Regions from separate parts of the Cellulomonas electrica genome, predicted to be linked through region 2. Evidence: riboswitches for the same ligand, from Rfam matches in the RefSeq annotation. Region 2 holds a riboswitch; the other holds the start of a gene.
What was found. A riboswitch is a leader RNA that binds a small molecule or an ion and turns the genes downstream of it on or off. The one in region 2 is predicted to bind S-adenosylmethionine.
Positions count from the first base shown of each region.

Region 1: linked by a shared signal. The riboswitch ahead of QMF98_RS16230 (methylenetetrahydrofolate reductase) and the one ahead of QMF98_RS02055 (aminotransferase class V-fold PLP-dependent enzyme) in region 2 are both predicted to bind S-adenosylmethionine.

Region 1 covers NZ_AP026442.1:3,501,063-3,515,047, forward strand. The annotation lists gene QMF98_RS16200 (exonuclease SbcCD subunit D) at 1-287, opposite strand, end outside; gene QMF98_RS16205 (STAS domain-containing protein) at 353-703, opposite strand; gene QMF98_RS16210 (aminoacyl-tRNA deacylase) at 963-1,445, opposite strand; gene QMF98_RS16215 (DUF3418 domain-containing protein) at 1,390-6,255, shown strand; gene QMF98_RS16220 (DNA-3-methyladenine glycosylase I) at 6,367-6,996, shown strand; gene QMF98_RS16225 (hypothetical protein) at 7,074-7,346, shown strand; SAM riboswitch class I at 7,428-7,527, shown strand; gene QMF98_RS16230 (methylenetetrahydrofolate reductase) at 7,532-8,515, shown strand; gene metE (5-methyltetrahydropteroyltriglutamate--homocysteine S-methyltransferase) at 8,512-10,833, shown strand; gene QMF98_RS16240 (MalY/PatB family protein) at 10,926-12,191, shown strand; gene QMF98_RS16245 (Hsp20/alpha crystallin family protein) at 12,301-12,747, opposite strand; gene QMF98_RS16250 (nitroreductase family deazaflavin-dependent oxidoreductase) at 12,917-13,345, opposite strand; gene QMF98_RS16255 (ABC transporter ATP-binding protein) at 13,392-13,985, opposite strand, start outside.
Region 2 covers NZ_AP026442.1:440,606-454,590, forward strand. The annotation lists gene QMF98_RS01995 (ATP-binding SpoIIE family protein phosphatase) at 1-1,096, shown strand, start outside; gene QMF98_RS02000 (STAS domain-containing protein) at 1,099-1,455, opposite strand; gene QMF98_RS02005 (adenylosuccinate synthase) at 1,665-2,951, shown strand; gene purD (phosphoribosylamine--glycine ligase) at 3,045-4,310, shown strand; gene QMF98_RS02015 (hypothetical protein) at 4,377-4,985, shown strand; gene QMF98_RS02020 (phosphoribosylaminoimidazolesuccinocarboxamide synthase) at 5,093-6,016, shown strand; gene purS (phosphoribosylformylglycinamidine synthase subunit PurS) at 6,116-6,400, shown strand; gene purQ (phosphoribosylformylglycinamidine synthase subunit PurQ) at 6,400-7,095, shown strand; gene QMF98_RS02035 (DUF1345 domain-containing protein) at 7,148-7,828, opposite strand; gene QMF98_RS02040 (VIT1/CCC1 transporter family protein) at 7,956-8,732, shown strand; gene QMF98_RS02045 (O-succinylhomoserine sulfhydrylase) at 8,803-10,065, opposite strand; gene QMF98_RS02050 (rhodanese-like domain-containing protein) at 10,062-10,481, opposite strand; SAM riboswitch class IV at 10,755-10,869, shown strand; gene QMF98_RS02055 (aminotransferase class V-fold PLP-dependent enzyme) at 10,901-12,274, shown strand; gene QMF98_RS02060 (pentapeptide repeat-containing protein) at 12,320-12,916, opposite strand; gene QMF98_RS02065 (GNAT family N-acetyltransferase) at 13,034-13,609, shown strand; gene QMF98_RS02070 (APC family permease) at 13,610-13,985, shown strand, end outside.

The DNA of each region.
Region 1 (13,985 bases), 620 kb from region 2:
ATCAGCGCCGCGCCGAACCCGAGGCGCGTCGCCGAGTCGTGGTTTCCGGAGGTGAGCACCACGGTGGTCAGCTCGGAGAGCCGGGCCAGCGCGTCCGACAGCAGCGTGACCGCCTCGACCGGCGGGATCGCCCGGTCGTACACGTCCCCGGCGACCAGCACGGCGTCCACCCGCTCGGCCCGCACCACGTCGACCAGGTGGTCGAGGGCGGCCGCCTGGTGGTCCAGCAGGTCGACACCGTGCAGGGTGCGGCCCAGGTGCCAGTCGGAGGTGTGCAGCAGCCGCATGCGGCGACCGTAGCCGCGGCCACCGACACGGCTCGGCACCCACGCGGGCGGCCGAGCGGCGGGCCTCAGAGCGGGCTGACGACCTCGTCCGGGATCACGGCACCGAGCCCGACCACCGACAGCAGGTCCCGCAGCAGACCCCGGGAGTCGCGCAGCGACATCGGGATGCCGGCCTCGGCCGCCGCCATGTGCAGCTGCAGCACGAAGGCGATGCCGGACGAGTCGATGAAACGCAGACCGTTCGCGTCGATCACCACGGGGAGCCCGTGCATCAGCGCCAGCCCCATCGTGTTGCTCGCCTGCTGCCGGAGCGCCGCGTCGATCTCACCGACCAGGTGCACCACCGTGCTGCCGTCCACCACCTCGACGCGGATGCTGTCCGTCGGGCCGTCGTCGATCAGCTCGTCGATGCTCACTGCTGCTCCTCGTGCCTACTGCTGCCGGTACGCCGGTGGACCGGGACAACGACAGTACGTCCTGCGGATGACCTCGTCATCCCCCGGCGACACGGGGGTGTCGCCGGCGCACAGTGGAACGCGAACCTCCGACATCAGGTTCCCGGAGGTTCGCTCCCGGTCATGCGGCCGCCATGATTGCACCTCGGGACGGCGCTCGGAAGGTCAAGTCCACACCGCACAGGCGCTGTCCAGGCTCAGCTCGGGGCTGAGCTCCAGGTCACGCCTCCGGCGCCGGGTCCGTCACGTCCGCGACCGTCGCGCCCAGCACGCGCACCAGCTCGGCGCCCTCGAGCGTCGCCGAGACGCCGTGCGCGCCGGCGCCGATCGACACGAGCCCGTGCACGCGCGCGTCGGCGATCACCGGCCAGGGGTGCAACGAGCCGAACGGCGTGATGGTGCCGCGCTCGTACCCGGTGACGTCCCGCGCGGTGGCGGCGTCCGGCATCGACAGCCGGTTCACGCCCAGCAGCTCGCGCAGGCGGGGCCAGGCGATGGTGCGGTCGCCGGGGACCAGGACGAACAGGTAGTCGTCGTCACCACGGCGCACCACGATCGTCTTGACCACCTGCGACGGGTCGATGCCCCTGGCCGCGGCCGCCTCCGCGAGCGAGGAGACCCGACCGTGCCGCGCGACCACGTGCGGGATGCCGGACGCCTGCAACGCCTCGACCGCCCGCCGCTCGCCCTCTGTCGTCTCCACGGCCCCACGTTACGCGCGGGCGGTGCGTGGGTGCCGCCTGGGAGAATGGCCCGTCGTGAGCGGTCCCGACGAGCACGAGCGCGGTGCGGAGCGTCCGCGCCGACGCGGCGCCGGGCGTCCGGACCGGCACGCGGGCCGGGACGGGCACCGCCACGGCGACGGGGACGGCGCGCCGGGGAACAGTCCCGACCAGCGCGGCGCCCGCCGCCGCGAGCGCGTCGCGCACCTGCGCGCGCAGGTGGAGCTGCCGCCCGTCACGTACCCGGAGGAGCTGCCGGTCAGCGCCAGGCGGGCGGAGATCGCGGCGACCATCGCGGCCCACCAGGTGGTGGTGGTCGCGGGGGAGACGGGCAGCGGCAAGACGACGCAGCTGCCCAAGATCCTGCTCGAGCTCGGCCGGGGTCGGGCGGGGCAGATCGGTCACACGCAGCCGCGGCGGATCGCCGCCAGGACCGTCGCCGAGCGGGTGGCCGACGAGCTCGGCGTGCCCCTCGGCGGCGTCGTCGGCTACCAGGTGCGGTTCACCGACGAGTCGAGCGACCACACGCTCGTCAAGGTGATGACCGACGGCATCCTGCTGGCGCAGATCCAGCGCGACCCGCAGCTGCTCGCCTACGACACGATCGTGGTCGACGAGGCCCACGAGCGGTCGCTGAACATCGATTTCATCCTCGGGTACCTCACCCGGCTGCTGCCGCAGCGGCCGGACCTCAAGCTCGTCATCACCTCGGCGACCATCGACTCGGAGCGGTTCGCGTCGCACTTCGCCGCCGCGGACGGCACGCCCGCGCCCATCGTGGAGGTCACCGGCCGGACGTACCCGGTGGACGTGCGGTACCGCCCGCTGTCGCCGGACCGGGCGGCGGAGGAGTCCGCGCTCGGGGCGGGCGGCGAGGACGACGACGAGGGGGCGGACGACCACACCGCGCCTGGCCGGTCGAGGCGTGCCGGTGCCGCGGCCGCGCCGGGCAGACGCGGTGCCGGCCGGGGCAAGGGCTCGCCGGCGGCTGCCGCGAGGCGTCCGCGTGCCGAGGCGAAGGACCTGGTCACGGGCATCGTCGAGGCGGTCGACGAGCTGATGGCCGCCGGACCGGGCGACGTGCTCGTCTTCCTCTCCGGCGAGCGCGAGATCCGGGACGCCGAGGACGGGCTGCGCGGTGCGCTCGGCCCGCGGGTGACCGACCCGCAGCACCCGCAGGCCGTCGAGCTGCTGCCGCTGTACGCCCGGCTGTCCGCCGCGGAGCAGCGGCGCGTGTTCGAGCCGCACGGCAAGCGGCGCGTGATCCTGGCGACCAACGTCGCCGAGACGTCGCTGACGGTGCCGGGCGTCCGGTACGTCGTCGACCCGGGGACAGCCCGCATCTCGCGGTACTCGCAGGCGACCAAGGTGCAGCGGCTGCCCATCGAGCCGATCTCGCAGGCGTCCGCCAACCAGCGCTCCGGCCGGTCCGGCCGCGTGGCCCCCGGCATCGCGATCCGGCTGTACTCGGCCGACGACCTGGCGTCCCGCCCGGAGTACACCGAGCCGGAGATCCTGCGCACGTCGCTGGCGTCGGTGATCCTGCAGATGATCGCCGTCGGTGTGGTCCGCACCCCCGACGAGGTCGCGCAGTTCCCGTTCGTCGACCCGCCGGACGTGCGCGCGGTGCGCGACGGCGTCGCCCTGCTGACCGAGCTCGGTGCGCTGTCCACCGGACCGGGCGGCACCCGCCTGACCGGCACCGGCCGGGCGCTGGCCCAGCTGCCGATCGACCCCCGCCTGGCGCGGATGATCGTCGAGGCCGGCAAGCGGGACGTGGCCCGCGAGGTCGTCGTCATCGCGGCGGCCCTGTCCATCCAGGACCCCCGCGAGCGCCCGGCCGACCAGCGCGAGGTGGCCGACGCCCTGCACCGGCGCTTCGTCGACCCGTCGTCGGACCTGCTGACCTACCTGAACCTGTGGCAGTGGCTGCGCGAGCAGCGGCACGCGCTGAGCGGCTCCGCGTTCCGGCGGCTGGTGCGCTCGGAGCACCTCAACTACCTGCGCGTCCGCGAGTGGCAGGACGTGGTGACGCAGCTGCGCGACATGGTGAAGGGGCTGGGGATCGACGCCCGCGGCGGTCCCCGACCGGTCGGCGACGGCGCACCGGCCGGCGCGAAGGACGGCGCGGGCGACGGCAGTGGCGGGCGCGGACGCGGCGCCGTGGTGCGGGATGGTGGCCGACGGCTGCCACCCGGTGCCGTGGTCGCGGAGCAGCCGCCGACGGCCCAGCCGGCGAGCGAGGCCGCCGTCGTCGGGGCCCCTGAGGGTCTCACCGAACGCACCACCTGGGCCTGGGACGGCGATCGGATCCACCTCGCCGTGCTGGCCGGTCTGCTGTCGCAGATCGGCATGCAGGAGGCCACCGAGGTCACCCCCGCCGCGCGCTCGGGCCGCAACGCGCCGCCGCAGGGCCGCGGTCGCCCCCGCCCGCGCAACGAGTACCTGGGTGCCCGCAACGCGCGGTTCGCCATCTTCCCCGGCTCGGGCCTGGCCCGCCGACCCCCTGCGTGGGTGATGGCCGCCGAGCTCGTGGAGACGTCCCGCCTGTGGGCGCGCGACGTCGCCCGCATCCGTCCGGAGTGGGCCGAGGAGCTGGCCGGCCACCTCGTCCGGCGCAGCTACTCCGAACCGGCGTGGAGCACGCGGCAGGGCGCCGCGACGGTGACCGAGAAGGTGACGCTCTACGGCGTGCCGATCATCACCGACCGGCGCATCCTGCTCGGCTCGGTGGACCGCGCGCAGGCACGGGAGCTGTTCATCCGGCACGCGCTGGTGCAGGGCGAGTGGACCACCCACCACACGTTCTTCCACGAGAACCGCCGCCTCCTGGCCGAGGCGCAGGCGCTCGAGGCCCGCGCCCGCCGCCGCGACCTGGTGGTGGACGACGACGTGCTGTTCGACTTCTACGACGAGCGGGTGCCGGACGACGTGGTCTCGGCCCGGCACTTCGACACCTGGTGGAAGGGCGCCCGGCGGTCCCAGCCGGAGCTGCTGGCGTTCACCCGCAACCTGCTGGTGGCGCCTGGTGCGCAGCAGATCGACGAGTCGGCGTTCCCCTCGCGGTGGCCGCAGGGGGACGTCAGCATGCCGCTGACCTACCAGTTCGAGCCCGGCACCGAGGCCGACGGCGTGACGGTGCACATCCCCCTGGTCACGCTCGCGCGGCTGCGTCCGGAGGGGTTCGACTGGATGGTCCCGGGGGTGCGCGCCGAGCTGGTCACCGCCACCATCCGTGCGCTGCCGAAGCCGGTGCGGGTGCAGCTGGTGCCGGCGCCGGACGTGGCGCGGGCTGTGGACGCGTGGATGGACGAGCACCTCGCGTCCTGGGAGGACACCGTGCGGGCCGGCGACGCGGCGCCGTCGTTCCACGAGGCGTTCGCACAGGCGGTCCGGGCCATGCGTGACGTGGAGGTGCCGCCCGACGCGTTCGACGACGAGAGGCTGCCGCCGCACCTGCGGATGACGTTCCGCGTGGTCGACGCCGGTGGGGGCGTGCTCGACGAGGGCAAGGACCTGGTGGCCCTGCAGCGGCGGCTGGCCGGGGACGCGCAGGACGCGGTGTCCTCCGCTGTTCGGACGGCCGTGGCTGCCGCGCTCGCCGAGGCGCGCGCCGGTACGGAGCGGCCGGACCGCGGCGGGCGGGGACGCGGTCGTGCGGGCGACGCCCGTGCGGGCCGGTCCACCGCGGGGCCGATCCCGGCCGTCGACGGCTCCGCCTCCGGGACCGCACCCGGCGGCGCCCGCATCGCCACGACCGCCGGCGCCTCGACGTCCGGCCCCGGCCGGCCGGGCTCGTCCACCGACGGCCTGGCGACGCCGCTGCCGGGCGGCGACCTGGAGCGCAGCGGCCTGCGCACGTGGCCCGACCTGCCGGACCGCGCCGGTGAACCCGCCGGCACGCTGCCGGATCAGGTGAGCACCACCGCCGTGGGTGGCGTCGTGGTGCGGGCGTACCCCTCCCTCGTCGAGCTGGCGGCGACGGGCGTCACGGCACCGTCGGTCGGGGTGCGGCTGCTCGCCGACGCGGGCGCCGTCCCGGGCGAGTACCGCCGCGGCCTGCGCCGCCTGCTGTTGGTCGACGTCGGGCTGGCGGCCGCCCGGGTCTCGTCCCGCTGGACCGGCGCGCAGGCGCTCGCGCTCGCGGCCTCCCCGTACCCGGACACGGCTGCCCTGGTCACGGACGTGCAGCTGGCCGCGATCGACCGGCTGATCACGCGGCACCTCGCTGCCACGGCCGCCGGCGCCGCACCGGAGGCGGCCGTGCGCGACGCCGCCGCGTACACGGCGCTGCGCACCGCCGTCCGCGACCGTCTGGAGGACGAGGTGCACCGCCTGGTCGCCGACCTCGTCGCCGTCCTCACCGCCTGGCGCGAGGTGCAGGCCGCGGTCCGCGCCTCGTCGTCCCTCGCCCTGCTCGGCACCGCCCGTGACGTCCGCGACCAGACGGACGCCCTGGTGCACGACCGTTTCGTCACGGCGGTCGGCGCCGACCGCCTGCCCCAGCTGACGCGGTACCTGCGCGCCGCCGCGTACCGGCTGACCAAGGCGGCCGAGAACCCGCAGCGCGACGAGTCGCTGGCCGCCCAGGTGCGGGAGGTGCAGGGCCTGTACCGGGACACCGTCGCCCGCGCCGCCGGCCGAGCGCCGGACGCGGCCCGGACGGCAGCCCTGGACGAGGTCCGCTGGATGCTCGAAGAGCTGCGCGTCAGCCTGTTCGCCCAGCAGCTGGGCACCCCGGTCCCGGTGTCCACCACCCGCATCCGCAAGGCGCTCGCCGCCATCACCTGACCGACGAGAGCTCGGCCGCCCAGCCGCCCACGGCCCCGTCGCCACCCGTGCGGCCCGGGCCGGACCGGCCGCCATGCCCCGGCGTCGGTGGTCACCGGCAGACTCACGGGCATGGCTTCCACGGACGGTTCCGGCCGGTGCTTCGGTGACGGCGACCCCCTGCTCGCGCAGTACCACGACGAGGAGTGGGGCGTGCCGGTGCACGGCGAGCACGCGCTGTTCGAGCGCTTCGCGCTGGAGGGGTTCCAGTCCGGCCTGTCCTGGATCACCGTCCTGCGGAAGCGGCCGGCGTTCCGGGCGGCGTTCGCGGACTTCGACGCCGAGGTGGTGGCGGGCTTCGGGGCCGACGACGTCGCGCGGCTGATGGCCGACGCCGGCATCGTGCGCAACCGCGCGAAGATCGAGGCCACCATCGCCAACGCCCATGCGCTGCGCGCCCTGCACCAGCACGGCCGCACGCTGGACGAGGTGCTGTGGTCGCACGCCCCGGAACCCACGGCCGAGAGCCGACGCCGGCCGCTGACCTGGGCGGACGTGCCCGCCACGAGCCCGGAGTCCACCGCCCTGGCCAAGGAGCTGAAGCGGCTCGGCTTCCGGTTCGTCGGACCCACCACGGCGTACGCGAGCATGCAGGCGTGCGGGGTGGTGGACGACCACCTCGCCGGCTGCCCGGTGGCCGTCGCGCGGGATGCCGGGGACCCCGTCGACGTGGCGCCCGTGGGTGGTGACGCCCACCCCTGAGAGGTGCCCGTCACCGTTCGTCCGACGCGACGGGCAGCTCCCCGAAATCGGACACGTCGGGGCTAGCATCTGCGGCCGTGGCACTGGGGGACAACGAGGGCAGCGAGGCCCTGTACGCACCGATGCTCCGTCCGGCACCCGTCGACGCGGCACTTCTCATCGCGGTGCACCGCGGGCTGGAAGCGGTCCCGGTCCGGTCCCTGCACGCCGAGCAGAGTGCCGACGGTTCGGCAGGGGCGGTCCGGTCCGAGGGCAGCGGCACCGCCGTCCCGTGCGCCACGAGCGGCATCCCGGTGGCGCCGCACCCGTCACGTCAGCACAGCGGGCTGGCGCATCGTCTGCGCCCCTGAGGCCGTCTCACCCTGCACGCTGCCGCGTCTCATCAAACGGGCAATGGTGACCGCACTGCGAGACGCCAGGTATCGTCCTGCACACCATCCAGAGCGGCCGAGAGACCTGGCTCGTCGACGCCGCAGCAACCCCCCTTCCTTGCCGGGAGGGTGTGGGTGCTTCAGCCGGGACCGATGGAGTGACCATGAGCGTTGCCGACGCCCGGACCGCCACGAGCGGTCCCGTCGTTGCGCCTGTGGACCGGCCGACCGTCTCGTTCGAGCTGTTCCCGCCGCGCAACCCCGATGCCGCCCCGAAGCTGTGGGACACCATCCGCCGCCTCGAAGCGGTCCGGCCGGACTTCGTCTCCGTCACCTACGGCGCGTCCGGCCGCACCCGCACCACCAGCCGGGCCCTCGTCCGACGGATGCTGCACGAGACCACGCTGACCCCGATCGCCCACCTGACCTGCGTCGGCGCGTCCCGCGAGGAGATCTCCACCATCGTGCGGGAGTTCCTCGACGAGGGCGTCCGCTCGTTCCTGGCACTGCGCGGCGACCCGCCCGAGGGCGAGGCGCAGTGGCAGGCGCACCCGCACGGGCTGACCACCGCCAGCCAGCTGGTGGAGCTGCTGCGGGAGATCGAGCACGAGCGCTGCGAGCAGAGCCCGGCACAGGCCGTGCGCGCGCGGGTCAAGCCGCTGTCGATCGCCGTGGCGGCGTTCCCCCGCGGCAACCGGCTGACCGGCAGCTCCCGTGAGCAGGACATCCAGGCGCTGCTGGCCAAGCAGCGCGCCGGTGCCGACTTCGCCATCACCCAGGTGTTCTACGACGCCGACTCCTACCTCGAGCTGGTCGGCGAGGCCCGCCGGGCGGGCGTCGTCATCCCCATCGTCCCCGGGCTGATCCCCGCCACCGACCCCGCCCGCCTGGTCCGCACGGAGCAGGTGACCGGCGTGCCGGTGCCGCGCGACCTGCTCGCCCTGCTCGACGAGGCCGACGACGAGGCCGAGCGCCGCCGCCGCGGCCTGCGCTTCGGCATCGAGCTGATCGACCGGGTGCTCGAGGGCGGGGCCCCCGGCATCCACCTCTACACGTTCAACAAGCACGAAGCCGCACTCGACCTGCTGGAAGGGGCCGGCCTGGTCGGCCGCCCCACCGCCACCACCACCGCGAGGACAGACGCATGACGCAGCGCACCGCCTTCCCGACCGGCACGATCCTCGGCTACCCGCGGATCGGTCCCCGCCGCGAGCTGAAGAAGGCCCTGGAGTCCTTCTGGGCCGGCCGGTCCACCGCCGCCGAGCTGGAGCAGGTGGCCGCCGACCTGCGCAAGCGCACCCGCACCCGTCTTGCGGAGCTGGGGCTGCGCACCGACGTGCCGGCCATCCCGTCCGCCTTCTCGTTCTACGACCACGTGCTCGACGCCGCCGTGGTGCTCGGTGCGGTGCCGGCGCGGTTCGCCGACCTGCGCGACGCCGAGGGTCGCCTCGACCTGGCCGGCTACTCGACGGTGGCCCGCGGCCGCGGTGACGACCTGCCGCTCGAGATGACCAAGTGGTTCGACTCGAACTACCACTACCTGGTCCCGGAGATCGGCCCGGACACCGACTTCCGGCTGTCCGGCGACCGCCCTGTGCAGGAGTTCGCCGAGGCGCTGGCCGACGGCGTGCTGACCCGTCCGGTACTGGTGGGCCCGGTGACGTTCCTCGCGCTGGCGAAGGCCGCCGAGGGCGCCGCCGAGGGCTTCGCGCCGATCGACCGCCTGGTCGACGTGCTGCCGGTGTACGTCGAGCTGCTCGCCGCACTGCGCGCCGCCGGCGCCACCTGGGTGCAGCTCGACGAGCCCGCGCTGGTGTCCGAGTCGACCGGCGTGCCGACCGAGCGGCTGCTCGCGGCCGCTGAGGAGGCGTACCGGGTGCTCGGCGACGCCACCGACCGCCCGGCGATCCTGGTCGCGGCGCCGTACGGCGACCTCGGTGCCGCGCTGCCGGTGCTGGCCCGCACGGCCGTCGAGGGCCTCGCGCTGGACCTGGTCCGCGGCGGCCTGCCGACGGGCTCGGTGCCGGGGCTGGAGACCAAGACCCTGGTCGGCGGCGTGATCGACGGGCACAACATCTGGCGTGCGGACCTCGACGGCGCCCTGTCGACGCTCGAGCAGCTGGAGACGCTGTGCGCCGCGGCGGTCGCCGTCGGCACCTCCACCTCGCTGTTCCACACCCCGCACGACGTGGCCGACGAGCCGAACCTCGACCCGTCGCTCGCGTCGTGGCTGGCCTTCGCCGACCAGAAGGTCGTCGAGGTCGTCACCCTGGCCGAGGGCCTGACGGAGGGCCGTGAGGCGATCCACGACGCGCTCCGTGCTGCCGCGGACGCCCGGGCGGCCCGCGCGGCGGCGGCAGGCGTGGTGCGTCCGGAGGTCCGCGAGCGCGTCGCCGCGCTGACCGCCGAGCAGTTCCACCGCGGCTCGTTCGACGAGCGCCGGGCGGCCCAGGAGGCCCGGCTGCAGCTGCCGGCCCTGCCGACCACCACGATCGGCTCGTTCCCGCAGACCCCGGAGATCCGCGCGGCCCGCGCGGCGTTCGGTGCCGGCAAGCTCACCGCGGCGGAGTACGAGGACGAGATGCGCGCCGAGATCGGCCGCGTCGTCGACCTGCAGGAGCAGCTCGGCCTCGACGTGCTGGTGCACGGCGAGCCGGAGCGCAACGACATGGTGCAGTACTTCGCCGAGCACCTCGACGGGTTCGCGGTGACGAGCAACGGCTGGGTGCAGTCCTACGGCTCGCGGTGCACGCGCCCGTCGATCCTGTGGGGCGACGTGTCCCGCCCGGCGCCGATCACGGTGCCGTGGACGACGTACACGCAGTCGCTGACCGAGAAGCCGGTCAAGGGCATGCTCACCGGTCCGGTGACGATCCTCGCGTGGTCGTTCGTCCGGGACGACCAGCCGCTGGCGGACACCGCCAACCAGGTGGCGCTGGCGCTGCGCGACGAGATCGCGGACCTCGAGGCGGCCGGCATCGCGATCGTCCAGGTGGACGAGCCCGCCCTGCGCGAGCTGCTGCCGCTGCGCGAGAAGGACCACGCCGCCTACCTCGACTGGTCGGTCGCGTCCTTCCGCCTGGCCACCTCCGGCGTCCGTCCCGACACGCAGATCCACACCCACCTCTGCTACTCGGAGTTCGGGCAGATCTTCGGCGCGATCGACGGGCTCGACGCGGACGTGACCAGCATCGAGGCGGCCCGCTCGAAGATGGAGATCCTCGGCGACATCGCCGCCGCGGGCTACCCGCGGGGCATCGGACCGGGCGTGTACGACATCCACTCCCCGCGCGTGCCCAGCGAGGCGGAGGTCACCGAGCTGCTCTCCGAGGCGGTGCAGGCCATCGACCCGGCCCAGCTGTGGGTCAACCCCGACTGCGGCCTGAAGACCCGCCGCTACGAGGAGGTCAACCCCTCGCTCGAGCACATCATCGCGGCCACGCGCACCGTGCGCGCGGCGCTCTGAGACCGGCGGTGACGGTGGGCGGCGACTGTCCGGACGGCACGACGGCGCCTGCGGGCGACCCGAACGGCTCCGTGGCGGGCTCGGGTGCAGCGGTGGGCACGGCAGGCGCCGTCGCGGGCTACGGCGCGCCCCGGCGCGACCGCGGGCGGCTCCGGTCGGCGGGCGACGGTAGCGGCGCCGATACGACGCCGGCCGGCGGCCCGTTCGACGTGCCCATCGACCTGCTGCGCGCGCGCACCAGCGAGAAGTGGCAGGCGTACGGCCCGGACGTGCTGCCGATGTTCGTCGCGGAGATGGACGTGGTGCCACCGACGGCGGTCGCGGACGCCGTCGACCACGCCGTCCGCTCCGGTGACACGGGCTACGAGCACGGGCGGGTCTACGCCGAGGCGTTCGCCGGTTTCGCCGCCGAGCGGTTCGGCTGGGCGGTGGACCCGTCGTCCACCCGCACCGTGGCCGACGTGATGCGCGGTGTCGTCGAGGTGGTGCGGCTGTTCACCGCCCCCGGCGACGCCGTGGTGATCACACCGCCGGTCTATGCCCCGTTCCGCACCCACCTCGAGCACGCCGACCGACGCGTGCTCGCGGCGCCGCTGACGCCCGAGGGCCGTCTGGACCCGGCCACGCTCGACCGGGCGCTCGGCGAAGCTCGTCGGGAAGACCGCCCGGCCGTGCTGCTGCTCTGCCAGCCGCACAACCCCACGGGCGTGCTGCACTCGTTCGACGAGCTGCGCGCGGCCGGCGACCTCGCCCGGTCGCACGGGGTGCGCGTGGTGGCCGACGAGATCCACGCGGCGATCCTGCCGACCCGTGCGGACGGCACCCGACCGGCGTTCGTCCCGACGGTGACCGCGATCCCCGACGCCATCGCGCTGCACTCGGCGTCGAAGGCGTTCAACCTCGCGGGGTTCAAGGCGGCGCTGGCGGTTCCCGGTGCCGATGCGGTCGACGACCTGGCCCGCCTCGGCACGCCGGCCGTGCACGGCATCAGCCACGTCGCCTCGATCGCCCACCGGGCGGCCTTCCGTGACGGCGGCGCGTGGCTGGACGAGGTGCTCGGCGCGCTCGGCACCAACGCCCGGCTGCTCGGCTCGCTGCTCGCGGAGCGGCTGCCCGCCGTCCGCTGGACACCGGGCGACGGCACCTATCTCGCCTGGCTCGACCTGCGGGACGCCGGCCTCCCGGAGGGTGCGGACCCGGCCGCCTTCCTGCTCGAGCACGCGCGGGTGGCCACCGTGCCCGGGCCCGAGTTCGGCACCGAGGGCACCGGCTTCGTCCGGTTCAACCTCGCCACGTCGCCCGCCCTCCTCACCGAGGCGGTCGACCGCATCGCCGCCGTGCTGCCCCGGCGTGGCTGAGCCACCGGTGTGCGGCTGAGCAGAGCCGCCGCACCGGGCATGACGACGCCCCGGACCCGATCGGGTTCCGGGGCGTCGTCGTGACAGCGGCTCGCTGCTGGTCAGGGCGTCACGAACCCTGCTGCGACGCCTCCGCGGTGATCGTCGTCGGCTCGGCTGCGCCGTGCTGCACCTCGATGCGCCGCGGCTTGGCCTCCTCGGACACCGGGATGGTCAGCGTGAGCACGCCGTCCGTGTAGGTGGCGCTGATCCTGTCCAGCGCCAGGCCACGGCCGACCGTCAGCTGGCGGGCGTAGGTGCCGACCGGACGCTCCTTGGCCAGCCACTGCACGTCCTGCTCGGTGTGGGCCGAGCGCTGCGCGCGGATGGTCAGGGTGCGGTCGTCGACGTTCACGTCGATGCTGCCCGGGTCGGCGCCCGGCAGGTCGACGTGGAGCACGTAGTGGTCACCGCTGCGGTACAGGTCCATCGGCATGCTGGCGGAAGCACGCTCCGACGCGAACATCTGACCGAGCAGACGGTCCATCTCCTGGAAGGGGTCGTACCGCGTAGCCATGTGCGCTCACCTCCCGTGGCGGGGTTCGCGGACCTCCCGCGGACCCGGTGCAACCGGCGACCTCCGCGGCCGTCGATCGGCTACACCCACAGGATTAGCACTCGGCACGGGAGAGTGCCAGTGCCGTTCGCGGTCCGCGAACTGCTCCGGTCCGCGAGCTGCTCCGGGCTCAGCGGTCCAGCGGCTCGCACACCACGACGGGGATGTGCCGCGTGGTGCGCTGCGCGTAGCGGGCGTAGCCCGGGTTGTTGCGCACGACGAGGTCCCACAGCCGCTCGCGCTCCGCACCCTCAGCCGTCCGGGCGGTCATCGGCGTGACCGTCGCCCCGCGCTGCACGCTGACCTGCGGGTTCGCCACCAGGTTGAGGTACCAGGACGGGTGCGCGTCGCCCCCGTTGTTCGAGGCGACCAGCACCAGCCGTTCACCGTCGGGGGTGCCGGCCAGCGGGGTCGTGCGGGCCTTGCCGGTGCTGCGACCGGTGGTGGTGAGCAGCACCTGCTCGATGCGGCCGAACCGCCCCAGCAGCCGCCCTCCCGTCGCCCGGTACACGGCCCGGTGCAGGGCGACGAACATCAGCTGCGTGCGGCTCAGTCCCATGAGGTGACCCTAAGCGCGTCGACCGGGAGAGCCCCCGTCCGATGCGTCACTGCAGCACGACGGCGCCGGCACCCGGTCGCACCCCGACCGTCACGGGGTCGCCGATGCGCAGGCCGTCCGCACCGGTCCCGAGCACGTCGGCCGTCACCAGCCCTTCGGTCGGGTGCTCGACGACCGCGCGGGTGAACGCGCCGAGGAACGACAGCGCGACGAGCCGGGCCACCGGAGCCGCGCCGGCCGGTGCCGGCGCCAGCTGCAGCTGCTCCGGGCGCACCACGGCACGCGGCGCGGGCAGCACGTCCACGTCGTGGGCGACCGCGGTGGCCTGCGTCCCTGCGTCGTTCGAGCTGCTCGACGCCGCCACAGCGCCCGCCCCGACGCCCGTCCCCGAGACCGCGGTCCGGCCGGCGCCGTCCGCCACCTCGACCGGCGCGCCGAGCACCGTCCACGACCCGTCCGCGGCCTGCTGCGCCCGCAGCCGGTTCACGGTCCCGACGAATCCCGCGACGAACGCCGACGCCGGCCGGCTGTACAGCGCCCGCGGCGGGTCGATCTGCTCGAGCAGGCCGTCACGCATCACGGCCACCCGGTCGGCCACCGCCATCGCCTCGTGCTGGTCGTGCGTGACCAGCACCGTGGT
Region 2 (13,985 bases):
CGAGGTCGAGGGCCTGGACGTGTGGACGTACTACGCGCCCAACTCCGCCAACGTGCAGGTGGGCGGCGACTGGTACGACGTCCTGCAGATCACGTCCGACGTGGTGGGCGTGGTGATCGGCGACGTGGTGGGCCACGACGTGGAGGCCGCGGCCACCATGGGGCAGCTGCGCTCGGTGGTGCGCTCGTACGGGTTCGACGTGACCGTGCCGGGGCCGGTGCTCGAGCGGGTGGACCAGCTGGTGGCCGGGCTGCGGACGCCGCGCTCGGCGGCGCTGGTGTTCTCGACGCTGACCAGGGCGGACGACCGGTGGGTGCTCGCCTACTGCCGTGCCGGCCACCTGCCGATGCTGCTGGTGCGGCAGGGCCATGCCCGTCCGCTGTCCGACGCCGGCGGGCCGCTGGTCGGGTTCGGTGGCGGTGCGCGGTCCACGGCCACCGTGGAGCTGGAGCCCGGCGACGCCCTGGTGTACTTCACGGACGGGCTGATCGAGCGGCGGGACCGAGGGCTGCGCGAGGGGCTCGCGGCGCTGGTCGACGCGGCGGGAGCCGTGACGGCCACGGACGCGGCCGGAATCGGGGAGGACCTGCTGGTCCGGCTCGCCGACCAGCCGGAGGACGACGTCGCCGTCGTCGTCGTCCGCGTGCCCGACGCCGCCGAGGTGACGGACTCCCGTCCCAGCCCTCGTCGTCGGCGCTGGGCGCTGCCCAACGAGGCCGCGTCCATCGGCCGGGCCCGGCACGCGGTGGTGCGCACCTGTCAGGCCTGGGACATCGCCGACTCGGCGAACGCCGAGCTGGTGGTGTCCGAGCTGGTGGCCAACGCCGTGCTGCACGGCTGGGGCCGGGTGGCCCTGCAGCTGTACGACACGGGCGACGGCCTGCGGATCGAGGTCGAGGACGCCAACCCGACGCCGCCGGTGGCCACGGACGGGCACCCGGGTCGCGTGGGCGGGTTCGGCATGCAGATCGTCGAGCGGCTGTCCGACTGGGGCTGGCGCCCGGCGCGCGGCGGCAAGGTGGTGTGGGCCAAGCTGCGGCCGGGGTCCCTCCCCGAGACGGCGACGAGCTCGACGACGAGCCGCACGGCCGACTGAGGTCAGGCGTTCGGGCGCTGGAACGTGGACGTCGCCACCGAGTCGCCGCAGTCGTGCTCCGTGTCGATGCGGAACATGTCCAGGGCGCCGCACACCTCGAGGACGAACAGGTCCCGGGGGTCGGCACCGCGCAGCACCGTCGCGCCGCCGCGCTTGCGACCGGAGTCCGCCAGCGAGATGAGGAACGCCGCGCCGGTGGAGTCCATGAACGTGACGCGGCACATGTCGATCACCAGCAGCTGCCGGCGAAGGCCCACCACGCGTGCGGTGATCTCGGGGAACTGGTCGCGTTCCGCGAGGTCCAGGTCGCCGGCGATGGTGAGCGTCGTCGTCGCCGCGGACGTGGAGATCTCGATCACGACGGGCTCCTCCGGGTCGGGCGGTGGCCCGGTGCGACGGGCAGTGCTCCGTGCGACTGTAGGTCGGACCCTCGTCGCGCGCGAGCGGGGACCGCCTCGGGTCGGGGTCCCAGGTCGCCGGGCGATAACCTCGTGCGGGAGACGGGCCCGCTGCCGCCCGTGACCGTGTGGTCCACCTACCTGCGAGGCAGCGCGGAACGGGGACAAGCATGCCTGCCGTCGTGGTGCTCGGGGCCCAGTGGGGCGACGAGGGCAAGGGCAAGGCGACCGACCAGCTCGCCGCGCGCACCGACTACGTCGTGAAGTTCAACGGCGGCAACAACGCCGGCCACACCGTCGTCGTCGCGGGCGAGAAGTACGCGCTGCACCTGCTGCCCTCCGGCATCCTCACGCCGGGCGTCGTGCCCGTGATCGGCAACGGCGTCGTCGTCGACCTCGAGGTGCTGTTCCAGGAGATCGACGCGCTCGAGCAGCGCGGCGTGGACACGTCGGCGCTGCTCGTCTCCACCGCCGCGCACGTCATCCCGCCGTACAACCGCACGCTGGACAAGGTGACCGAGCGGTTCCTCGGCAAGCGCCGGATCGGCACCACCGGCCGCGGGATCGGCCCGACGTACTCGGACAAGATCAACCGCATCGGCATCCGCGTGCAGGACCTGTTCGACGAGCACATCCTCACGCAGAAGGTCGAGGGCGCCCTCGACGGCAAGAACCAGCTGCTGGTCAAGGTCTACAACCGCCGCGCGGTGACGGTCGAGGAGACCGTCGAGGACCTGCTGCAGTACGCCGAGCGGCTGCGCCCGCACGTCGCCGACACGCCCCTGGTGCTCAACCGGGCGCTCGACGAGGGCAAGACGCTGGTGTTCGAGGCGGGTCAGGCGACGATGCTCGACGTCGACCACGGCACCTACCCGTTCGTCACCTCGTCGTCCGCGACCGCCGGCGGCGCGTGCACCGGCTCCGGCGTCGGGCCCACGCGGATCGACCGCGTGGTGGCCGTCGCCAAGGCGTACACGACGCGGGTCGGCGAGGGCCCGTTCCCCACCGAGCTGCTCGACGAGGACGGCGAGTGGCTGCGCACCACCGGCGGCGAGTACGGCACCACCACGGGCCGGCCGCGCCGCACGGGCTGGTACGACGCGGTCGTCGTCCGGTACGCCGCCCGCGTGAACGGCCTGACCGACCTGGTGCTGACCAAGCTCGACGTGCTGACGGGCAAGGAGAAGATCCCGGTCGCGGTCGCGTACGACGTGGACGGTCGCCGGGTCGACGAGATGCCGGCGGACCAGTCGGACTTCCACCATGCCAAGCCCGTGTACGAGTACCTGGACGGGTGGACCGAGGACATCACGGGCGCGCGCACGTTCGAGGAGCTGCCGGTGGCGGCGCAGCGGTACGTCGAGCACCTCGAGCAGATCAGCGGCGTGCGGGTGTCGTCCATCGGTGTCGGACCGGGCCGCGAGGCGACCGTCGTGCGGCACGAGCTGCTGGACTGACCGCACCCGCTGCACCGACCGCACCAGCTGCACCGACCGCACTCGCTGGACGGCGCCGGGCGGCCGCCGGGGCGGCCGTTACGCTCGGCCGTCGTGGAGATCCTCGTCGTCGGCACCGGTGCCCGTGAGCACGCGATCGTGCGTGCGCTGTCGCTCGACCCGGCCGTGACCGGCCTGCACGCCGCGCCCGGCAACCCGGGGATCGGCGCGCTGGCGCAGCTGCACCCGGTGGACGTGCTCGACGGTGCCGCGGTGGCGGCGCTGGCGACCGAGCTGAGCGTGGACCTCGTCGTCGTGGGCCCCGAGGCGCCCCTGGTCGCGGGCGTGGCGGACGCCGTGCGCGCGGCGGGGATCCCGGTGTTCGGACCGTCCGGTGCGGCGGCGATGCTCGAGGGGTCGAAGGCGTTCGCTAAGGACGTGATGGCGGCAGCCGGGGTCCCGACGGCGGCGGCGCGGGTCGCGACGACGGTCGACGAGGTGGCGGCGGCGCTCGACGAGTTCGGCGCCCCGCACGTGGTGAAGGACGACGGGCTGGCCGCCGGCAAGGGTGTGGTGGTCACCTCCGACCGGGACGCCGCGCTGGCCCACGCCGCCGAGTGCCTGGCCAAGCCGGGCGGCCGCGTGGTGGTCGAGGAGTACCTCGACGGTCCCGAGGTGTCGCTGTTCGTGCTGAGCGACGGCGCGGACGTGGTGCCGCTGGTGCCGGCGCAGGACTTCAAGCGCGTCGGGGACGGCGATGCCGGGCCCAACACGGGCGGCATGGGCGCGTACTCGCCGCTGCCGTGGGCGCCGGCCGGGCTGGTGGACGAGGTCGTCGAGACGGTCGCGAGGCCGACGATCGCCGAGATGGCGCGGCGGGGGACGCCGTTCGCCGGTGTCCTGTACTGCGGGCTCGCGCTGACCAGCCGCGGGGTGCGCGTCGTGGAGTTCAACGCCCGGTTCGGCGACCCGGAGACGCAGGTGGTGCTCGCCCGCCTCCGCACGCCGCTGTCCGGCGTGCTGCTGGCGTCCGCGACCGGGCGGCTCGGCTCGATCGAGCCGCTGACCTGGGACGACGGTGCGGCCGTCACCGTGGTGGTCGCCTCGCACGGGTACCCGGTGCAGGCTCGCAGCGGCGACCCGATCACCGGGATCGCGGACGCCGAGCAGCTGCCGCAGGTGCATGTGCTGCACGCCGGGACGGCGCTGGACCAGGACGGGCACCTGGTGTCCGCGGGCGGCCGGGTGCTGTCGGTGGTCGGCAGCGGAGCCACGCTGACCGCCGCGCGCGAGGCCGCGTATGCCGGTGTCGCCGCGATCGACCTGCCCGGGTCGCACCACCGGTCGGACATCGCGCTGGCAGCGGCGCAGGGCGTCTGAGCGCGACTCCCCGCCTGCGTCAACAAATGGTTGACGCAGGCGTCCACGTCAAGCAATGATTGACGCATGACGACGTCCGACCCGACCCGTCCCACCCTTCGCGAGCACCTGGCCGCCGCGCTCGACGCGGCCGAGCCGGACCTCGCCGCCCGGCTCGAGCACGAGCCCGGCTCGCACCTCGACCTGGTCCGCCTTGCTCGGGCCGCGTACGACGAGACCGGTCAGCTGCTGGTCGCCGCCGTCGGCTCGGCGCGCTCGGCAGGGTGCACGTGGGAGCAGATCGGCGACGTGCTGGGCATGACGCGGCAGGCCGCGCAGCAGCGGTACGGCCGGCGGGACGAGCTGCCGGACCCGGCGGAGTCGACGGCGGAGGCCGCGCCGCACCGGCGGCAGCTGCTGACGCCGCTGACGGCGTTCAACGAGATGCGGGTGCTCGAGCGCGCGGGCCGGTACGGCTGGCACGCGGTGGCCTACGGCCCGCTGTTCTTCGAGGTCGAGGAGTCCGACCAGCAGTGGGAGCACCACCGCTCCTACGTCGGCGCGGGGCCCCTGCGGCCGGGGGACGGCTGGCAGCGCATCGGGACGATGTGGTTCCCGTGGGTCTACTGGAAGCGGCCGCTGGGCGTGGCGCCGCTGCCCGGCCTGCGGGACGTGCGGGACCTGCTGCTGCCCTGACCTGGGTCGTCGTCCTCGGGTCCCGCTCCCGGCAGTCGCACCGTCGCCCGGCGCTGCGCGGCGGACGGCCGTGCGGCGCCCGCGACGCCTGGGGGAGGATGACGGCCATGGCGGATGCGGTGGACCTGACCGGCTGGACGCACGCGTACTCGGGCAAGGTGCGCGACCTCTACGTCCCGGCGGAGGACCCGTCGGGCGCGGCGATCTTCGAGCGGTACGGCGACGTGGTGCTCGTCGTGGCCAGCGACCGGATCTCCGCCTACGACCACGTGCTGAGCCCGGGCATCCCCGGCAAGGGCGTGGTACTGACCCAGCTCAGCCTGTGGTGGTTCGAGCAGCTCGCCGCGCTCGTGCCGAACCACGTCGTCTCCACCGACGTGCCGGCGGCGGTGGCGGGCCGGGCGATGATCTGCCGCCGGCTGACCATGTTCCCCGTCGAGTGCGTCGCCCGCGGGTACCTCACCGGCTCCGGGCTGGTCGAGTACCGCACCAACGGTCAGGTGACCGGCATCCCGCTGCCTCCCGGCCTGGTGGACGGGTCACGCCTGCCGGAACCGATCTTCACGCCCGCCACCAAGGCCGAGTACGGCGAGCACGACGAGAACGTGCCGTTCGCGGCCGTCGCGGACCTGGTCGGCCGGGACGCCGCCGCAACGCTGCGCGACCTGACGCTGGCGGTCTACGCCCGTGCCGAGCAGATCGCCCGCGAGCGCGGCGTGATCCTCGCGGACACCAAGCTCGAGTTCGGCACCGACCCGGTCACCGGGCAGATCACCCTCGGCGACGAGGTGCTCACCCCGGACTCCTCGCGGTTCTGGCCGGCCGACGAGTGGGAGCCGGGGCACGCGCAGCCCAGCTTCGACAAGCAGTACGTGCGCGACTGGCTGACCTCGGACGCCTCCGGGTGGGACCGTGCCGGCGACGCCGAGCCGCCGCAGCTGCCGGCGGAGGTGGTCGCGCGGACCCGGGACCGGTACCTCGAGGCGTACCAGCGCATCACCGGGTCGCCGCTGGTGGTGCCGGAGGCCTGACGACGACCCGTTCGGCGGGCGGACGCCCCGATCGGCTCGTGGGGACCCCGCTCTAGGATGGGCGCCGACCCCCGTTCGCCACGCCCGTCTGGAGCTGCTGTGGGACTCGTCGTCGTCGACGTCATGCCGAAGCCCGAGATCCTCGACCCGCAGGGCAAGGCCGTCGCCGGCGCACTGCCGCGGCTCGGGTTCGCCCAGTTCGTCTCGGTGCGGCAGGGCAAGCGGTTCGAGCTCGAGGTCGACGGGCCGGTGACGCCCGAGGTGCTCGAGGCGGCGGCCGAGGCCGCGCGCCAGGTGCTGAGCAACCCGGTGATCGAGGACGTGGTCAACGTGGCCGACGCGGAGGCCGAGGGCTCGTCGACCGCGGCAGGGGCCGACGCCTGATGACGCGCATCGGTGTGGTGACGTTCCCCGGGACGCTCGACGACCGGGACGCCGCCCGTGCCGTCCGGCTGTCGGGTGCGGAGGCGGTGCCGCTGTGGCACGCCGACGAGGACCTGCACGGCGTGGACGCCGTGGTGCTGCCGGGCGGCTTCTCCTACGGCGACTACCTGCGCGCCGGGGCGATCAGCCGGTTCGCGCCGGTGATGACGTCGATCGTCGAGGCCGCCGGCAAGGGGATGCCGGTGCTGGGCATCTGCAACGGGTTCCAGGTGCTCACCGAGGCGCACCTGCTGCCCGGGTCGATGGTGAAGAACGACCACCTCCACTTCGTGTGCCGGGAGCAGCAGCTCGAGGTGGAGAACGTCGACACCCCGTGGACGCGCGAGTACACGCGCGGCGAGGTGATCACGGTCCCGCTGAAGAACCAGGACGGGCAGTACGTCGCGGACGAGCACACGCTCGACGAGCTCGAGGGGGAGGGCCGTGTGGTGTTCCGCTACCGCGGCTGGAACCCCAACGGCTCTCGCCGGGACATCGCCGGCATCTGCAACGCGGCGGGCAACGTCGTCGGCCTGATGCCGCACCCGGAGCATGCGGTGGAGCCAGGCTTCGGGCCGGACGGTGCACGCGGACCGCGGACGGGGACCGACGGGATGCGGTTCTTCACCTCGGTGCTGCACACGCTCGTCGGCTGACGCCGCTGGGTGCGGGGCCGCTGTCACGCGGCCGCGTGCGGCTGCCCGGGCGCTACTTCGACAGCCCCGCCACCAGGTTGACCAGCAGCGCCAGGATCACGGTGCCGAACAGGTAGGACAGCAGGGCGTGCACCTGCGCGGTGCGGCGGAACGCCGACGCCTTGAGGTCGGTGTCCGAGATCGCGAAGCTCATCCCGACCGTGACGGCGATGTACGTGAAGTCGGTGTAGCAGGGCGGCTCGCTCTGGTGGAAGTCGATGCCGCCGTCCGGGCCGGTGTAGTACATCCGTGCGTAGCGCAGCGCGAACATCGTGTGGATCGCGGCCCACGACGCGAAGATCGCCGCCAGCACCGTGGCCATGCCGAGGGCGCCGGCCTTCTTCTCGGCGCCGGTCCAGACCAGGACCACCCCGGACAGGCTCGCCATCGCCGCCGTGAACACGATGACGTGCGCCGCGATCCGCTCCGGCTCCTCGCGCGTGGCGTGCGCGGCGGTCTCCGTGGCGTTCATCGGCACGATCACCAGCCACGTCCACAGGGTCGACAGGAGGCCGGTGGTCGCCCAGGCGCCCATCAGGGCCGCCACGGCCGAGCTCCACGTGAGCGCCAGGCCCACGGCGACGCCCGCGACGGCGGAGACTGCGATCCGGATACCGGGGCGCACGTCGAGCCACCCGCTGAGCCGGCGCAGGCGGCGGCTCTGAGCGGGATCCGTGGAGTGGTGGTCGGCCATGGGAGCAGTCAACCGCCTGCCGGCCCGCGCGGCCCGCGGCGGGCCGGGTGCCGGGCTGGCGACCGGCCTAGAGTCGTGAGCAGGGCCGCCGTGCCGGTGGCCGTCACCCCTTCACCCTGGAGTCGCCATGACCGATGCGCCCGAGTCGACGTCGTCCGCCCCGCAGCCGACCCAGCCCACGGCTGACGGTCAGGAGCCCGCCGAGCTGCACGAGGAGCCGCACGACGCGAACGTCGGCTCGCGGCTGAACTGGCTGCGCGCCGGGGTGCTGGGCGCCAACGACGGCATCGTCTCCACGGCCGGCATCGTCATCGGCGTCGCCGGCGCGACCACGTCGGTGACTGCCATCGCCACCGCCGGCATCGCCGGCATGGTCGCCGGCTCCCTGTCGATGGCCGGCGGCGAGTACGTGTCCGTCAGCACCCAGCGCGACACCGAGAAGGCGCTGCTGACCAAGGAGCGCTGGGAGCTGGAGAACATGCCGGACGAGGAGCTCGAGGAGCTCACGCGCCTCTACGAGGCGAAGGGCATCTCGCGGCGGGTCGCCGAGGAGGTGGCGCGCGACCTCACCAGGAACGACGCCCTGCGGGCGCACGCGGAGACGGAGCTCGGCCTCGACCCGGACGACCTGACGAACCCGTGGCACGCCGCCGGGTCGTCGTTCATCTCGTTCGCGGTGGGCGCCCTGATCCCGCTGGTCGTGATCCTGCTGCCGATCAACGGTGCGCGGGTGTGGGCGACCGTCGGCGCGGTGATCCTCGGGCTGATCCTCACCGGGTTCCTCAGCGCCCGGCTCGGCAAGGCGCCCGAGGGTCGGGCGATCCTGCGGAACGTCGGCATGGGCATCCTGACCATGGCGATCACCTACGCCGTCGGCAAGATCTTCGGGACGACGGTGGCCTGACCCGCCCCGCGGGACGATCCGCGGGGGTCACGCCACCGCTCGCCGGGCGACCGGTCTGTCAGCCGCCCGGTCAGCCCGCGGAGCCGGCGGCGTCGAGCGCCTGGGACAGGTCGTCGACCAGGTCGTCCACGTCCTCCAGGCCGACGGACAGGCGGACCGTCGACTCGGCGATGCCCACCGCCGCGCGCCCGGCGGCACCGAGCTTGCGGTGCGTCGTCGTCGCCGGGTGCGTGACCATCGACTTGGCGTCGCCGAGGTTGTTGGACACGTCGATCACCCGCAGGGCGTCCAGCACCGCGAACGTGCGGCGCTTGGCCTCGTCCCCACCGGCACCCTCCGGCACCGCCAGCTCGAACGTCACCACGGTGCCGCCGCCCGTCTGCTGCGCCAGCGCGAGCTGGTGCTGGGGGTGCGACGGCAGGAACGGGTAGCGGACGCCGGCGACGGCCGGGTGCTGCTCCAGCCACTCCGCGAGGCGCAGCGCCGACGCGGCCTGGTGGCGCACCCGCAGCGACATCGTCTCGAGCCCCTTGAGCAGCACCCAGGCGTTGAACGGCGACAGCGACGGACCGGTGTTGCGGATCAGGGTGCGGACGGGACCGTGCAGCAGCTCCGTCGACCCGAGGATCGCCCCGCCGAGCACCCGGCCCTGCCCGTCGATGTGCTTGGTGGCGGAGTAGACCACCACGTCGGCGCCGTGCTCGAGCGGGCGGGAGAAGACCGGGGTGGCGAAGACGTTGTCGACCACCACGACGGCGCCGGCGGCGTGCGCCAGGGCGGACACCGCGGCGATGTCGACCAGGTCCTGCATCGGGTTGGACGGCGTCTCGAAGAAGACGACGTCGGCAGGGGTGGCCAGCGCGGCCTCCCACTGCTCCGGCACGTGGCCGTCGACGTAGTCGGTCCGCACGCCCCAGCGGGCGAGGATCTCGTCGAAGATCACGATCGACGAGCCGAACAGGGCGCGGGCGGCGACGATCCGGGAGCCCGACGAGACGAGCGCGGCGAGCGTGGTGAACACGGCGGACATGCCGCTGGACGTGGCGACCGCCGCCTCGGCACCCTCGAGCAGGCGCAGGCGCTCCTCGAACGTCGACACCGTCGGGTTGCCGTAGCGGGAGTACTGGAACCGGTCGGCCTCACCGGCGAAGGCCGCCTCGGCGTCCGCCGACCGCTCGTAGACGTAGCCCTGCGTGAGGAACAGCGCCTCGGACGTCTCGTCGAAACCCGAGCGCACCAGGCCGCCGCGCACGGCGAGCGTGTCGGGCCGCAGCCCGGCCCGGTCCACCCGGCGGTCGTCCCAGTCGGCAGGTCCCGGGACCCGGCGGCTCACGCCTGCCGCCACGGCAGGCCGTCGGCGCGCCAGCCCGTGTGGCCACGCTGCCCGTCCGGGCCGACGTCGCCCTCGAAGCCCTGCAGCACGTTGTGCACGGGACCGTAGCCGGCGGCCTGCGCCGCGAGCCCCGCGGCGACGGACCGCACGCCCGACCGGCACAGGAACACGAGGTCCCGGCCGTCACCGGGCTGCACGCCGGCCAGCGCCAGCTGGTCGAGGAACTGCGGGTTCACCGCGTGCGTGGTCCCGCTCAGCCACTCGACGAACACGGGCTCGCGGCCCAGGTCCGCCGTGTCCGGCACGCCGATCTGCTGCCACTCGCCGGCCGTGCGGACGTCGACCAGCACGGCACGCTCGTCGGACGCGAGCAGGTCCCAGGCCTCGCGCGGGGTCAGGTCGTCGATGTCGCTCATGTGCTCCTCCATCGGTCCCGGCGGTAGCACCCGTGTCCGGTCCGCGCCGTGGGGCGTGGTCCGCGGGTTGCTGCGGCGTCGTCGATCCGGGTCTCTCGGCCGCTCTGGATGGTGGCGCGATGCTATGCCTCGCTCCGAGGGCCGTCCCAGTGCGCGGACGAAGTGTCTTGCATGGCGAGATAGACGGCCGTCGGCGGTTGACAGCGGGCCCAGCCGCCGCCGAACCTCGTCTCGGTCATGAGCGCCAGCGAGCGCCGGCTGGGACCCCGCACGGGTCCGCAGGCGGCGTGCAAGCCCCGGCTCGCTGGCCGGCAACCCTCCCTCCGCGGCGGGGTGCCCCGGGTGACGACCAGGCCGTCCGCCGTCCGGCGGGCGGCAAGCGCGGACCTCGCCGAGGTCCTTCCCGCCGGAGGACTGCCATGACCAGCGTGCTCGAGACCTCGCCCGTCTGCACCGACATCCCCGCCCTGCTGCCCGTCGTCGGGGCCGACACCCTGGTGCCGCTGGTGGACGGCAGCAGCGCCGTCTACGCCAACCTCGACTGCGCCGCGAGCGCCCCTGCGCTGCAGTCGGTGGCGGACCGGATCGCCGACGTGCTGCCGCTGTACGCCTCGGTGCACCGGGGTGCCGGTTACTTGTCCCAGGTGTCCACCGCCCTGTACGAGTCGGCGCGGTCCACCGTCGCGGCCTTCGTCGGGGCGCGGGCCGACGACGTCGCGATCATCACGCGCAACACCACCGACTCCCTGAACCTGCTGGCCGGAGTGGTGCCCGGCCCGGTGCTGGTGCTCGACGTGGAGCACCACGCCAACCTGCTGCCGTGGGTGCACGCCGCCCGCGCCCGCCACCGCACCACGATCCTGCCGGTGGCGGCCACCGTCGCGGCGACCCTCGACGCGCTGCGTGCCGAGCTCGCGGCCAACGAGTACGCCCTGGTCACCGTCACGGGGGCGTCGAACGTCACCGGCGAGGCGCTGCCGCTGGACGCCGTGGTGGACGCGGCGCACCAGGCCGGTGCCCGGGTGGCGGTCGACGGCGCGCAGCTGGTGCCGCACCGTGGGTTCTCGCTGGCGGCCAGCGGCGCGGACTACGTCGCCTTCTCCGGGCACAAGACGTACGCGCCGTTCGGTGCCGGTGCGCTGGTGGGTCAGCGCGACTGGCTCGACGCGGGCACGCCGTACCTGGCGGGCGGCGGTGCCGTGCGGGACGTGCGGCCGGACCGGACGTTGTGGCAGCCGGCACCGGCGCGCCACGAGGCGGGCTCGCCCAACGTGCTGGGCGCGGTGGCGCTCGCCGAGGCGTGCCAGACGCTGGTCGCCCTGCCGGCCGGGGAGCTGACGGCGCACGAGGAGTCGCTGCGGTCCCGGCTGGTGGCGGGGCTCGAGGCGCTGCCCGGGGTGCGGGTGCTGCGCGTCTGGCCCGACTCGGAGGACCCGGTCGGCGTGGTCAGCTTCACGGTGGCGGACCTGGACCCGGGGCTGGTCGCCGCGGTGCTGTCCGCCGAGCACGGCATCGGCGTGCGGGACGGGCGGTTCTGCGCGCACCCGCTGCTGGCGCACCTGTCCGCGTCGGACGGTGCGGTGCGCGCGTCGGTGGGCGTGGGGACGACGAGCGAGGCGGTCGACCGCCTGGTCACGGCCCTGGACCGGCTGCTGGTGGAGGGGCCGGCGGCGGAGTACACGGTGGTGGACGGGTGCTGGACGGTGGCCGACGACCCGCGGCCGCTGCTCGACGTGCCGGGGCTGGACCACCTGGCGGCCACCGCGGCGGCGGCCTGCGGCCCGGCCGTCTGACCTGCCTCGTCGGGCCCTCGCCCGCTCGTCGGGACCCCGGATCGCTCAGTCGACCCGGATGCCCAGCTGCTCCGCGAGCGCCGGGGCCAGCTCCAGCAGCAGGTCGCCGGTGATGGTCGACCCCGCCAGCCCGGCGACACCTTCGATGTGCTGCAACCCGGTGAGGCCGCGCAGGTCGACGTCCACCAGCCGGGCCGCCGTCACGTCGAGCCGGCGAACCGTGCAGCCGCGCAGCTCGAGCCGCCGGACGGTCGCCCCCCCCAGCGCGAGCTCGTCGACCACGCAACCGTCGAGCACCACGTCCACCAGCTCGGACTCACGCAGGTTCAGGTAGTCGACCTTCCCGCCGCGGAGGGTCACCCGCGTCCACGACGACCCGTAGGCCTGCACGGCGCCGAGCCGGCAGTCGGTCAGGGTGCCGTCCCACCAGGTGGTGCGCGCCAGGCTGAGCTCGTCGGCGCGCACCCGTGACCAGGACGTGTCCACCAGCCGGGCGCCGTCGAGGCGGACCCCGTCCAGCCGGCAGGCGGTGAACGTGCACTCCAGGACGCGGGCGTCGTGCCCGTCGGCGCCGGACAGGTCGACGTCCGCCAGGTCCACGCCGTCCAGGTCGGCACCGGGGGAGAGCGGCTGGGGCCTCACGCGACCACCGTCCCACGCCCGCGCGGGGTGACCGACCGGGACCCGCCGGCGTCGAGGGGCCACGGGTCGACGGGAGCCCCGGTGCGGGGTGTGGGCGGCGGATGGCAGCATCGCGATGTGCGCCACTCCCTGGTCCTCACCGCGCCCGGTGTCCTGCTCGTCCCGCTGGCCGACGTGCACGCCCCCGCGCTCGCCGCGCTGGTCGACGAGCCGATGTGGCGCGGGATGAGCAGCCCGGTCCCGCGCACGCCGGACGACGTGCTGGACCTGATCGCGGCCGCCGACGCCGATCCGGGCCGGTACGCGTTCGCCGTCGTCGAGCAGTCCAGCGGTGCGGTGGTCGGCAGCACCTCGTTGTACGACGTGACGCTCACCGCCGCCCGCGCCGAGATCGGGTTCACCTACTACGCGCGCCGGGTGTGGGGCACCACCGTGAACCCCGCCTGCAAGCTGGCCCTGTTCAGCCAGGGCTTCGACGACTGGGGCCTCGCGCGCGTCGCCCTGCGCGCCGACACGGCCAACTCCCGGTCGATCGGAGCGATCCTGCGGCTCGGCGCGACGGCCGAGGGCGTGCTCCGCAGCCACCGCGTTCGACCCGACGGCAGCCGCGGGGACACCGCCTACTTCTCGGTGCTGGCCGACGAGTGGCCGGCGGTGCGGGCCGGTCTGGAGCAGCGCCTGGGGCTGGCGTAGGTGCCGACGCTCGACCGTCGGCTCGGCACCACCGATGCTGTCGTGATCGGGCTGTCGTCGATGCTCGGCGCCGGTGTGTTCGTGGTGCTGGGCCCGGCGACGGCCGCGGCGCACGGCGGGGTGCTGGTCTCCCTGGTGGTGGCGGCCCTGGTCGCGTGGGCCAACGCGACGTCGACCGCTCAGCTGGCGGCGGTGCTGCCACGCGCCGGAGGGGTCTACGCGTACGGCCGGGAGCGGCTCGGCCAGTGGCCCGGGTTCCTTGCGGGGCTGGCGTTCGTGCTGGGCAAGACGGCCTCGTGCGCGGTGATGGCGGGGACGGTGGCGGCGTACCTGGTTCCGACGGCGTGGCACAGGCCGGTGGCCGCGCTGATCGTCG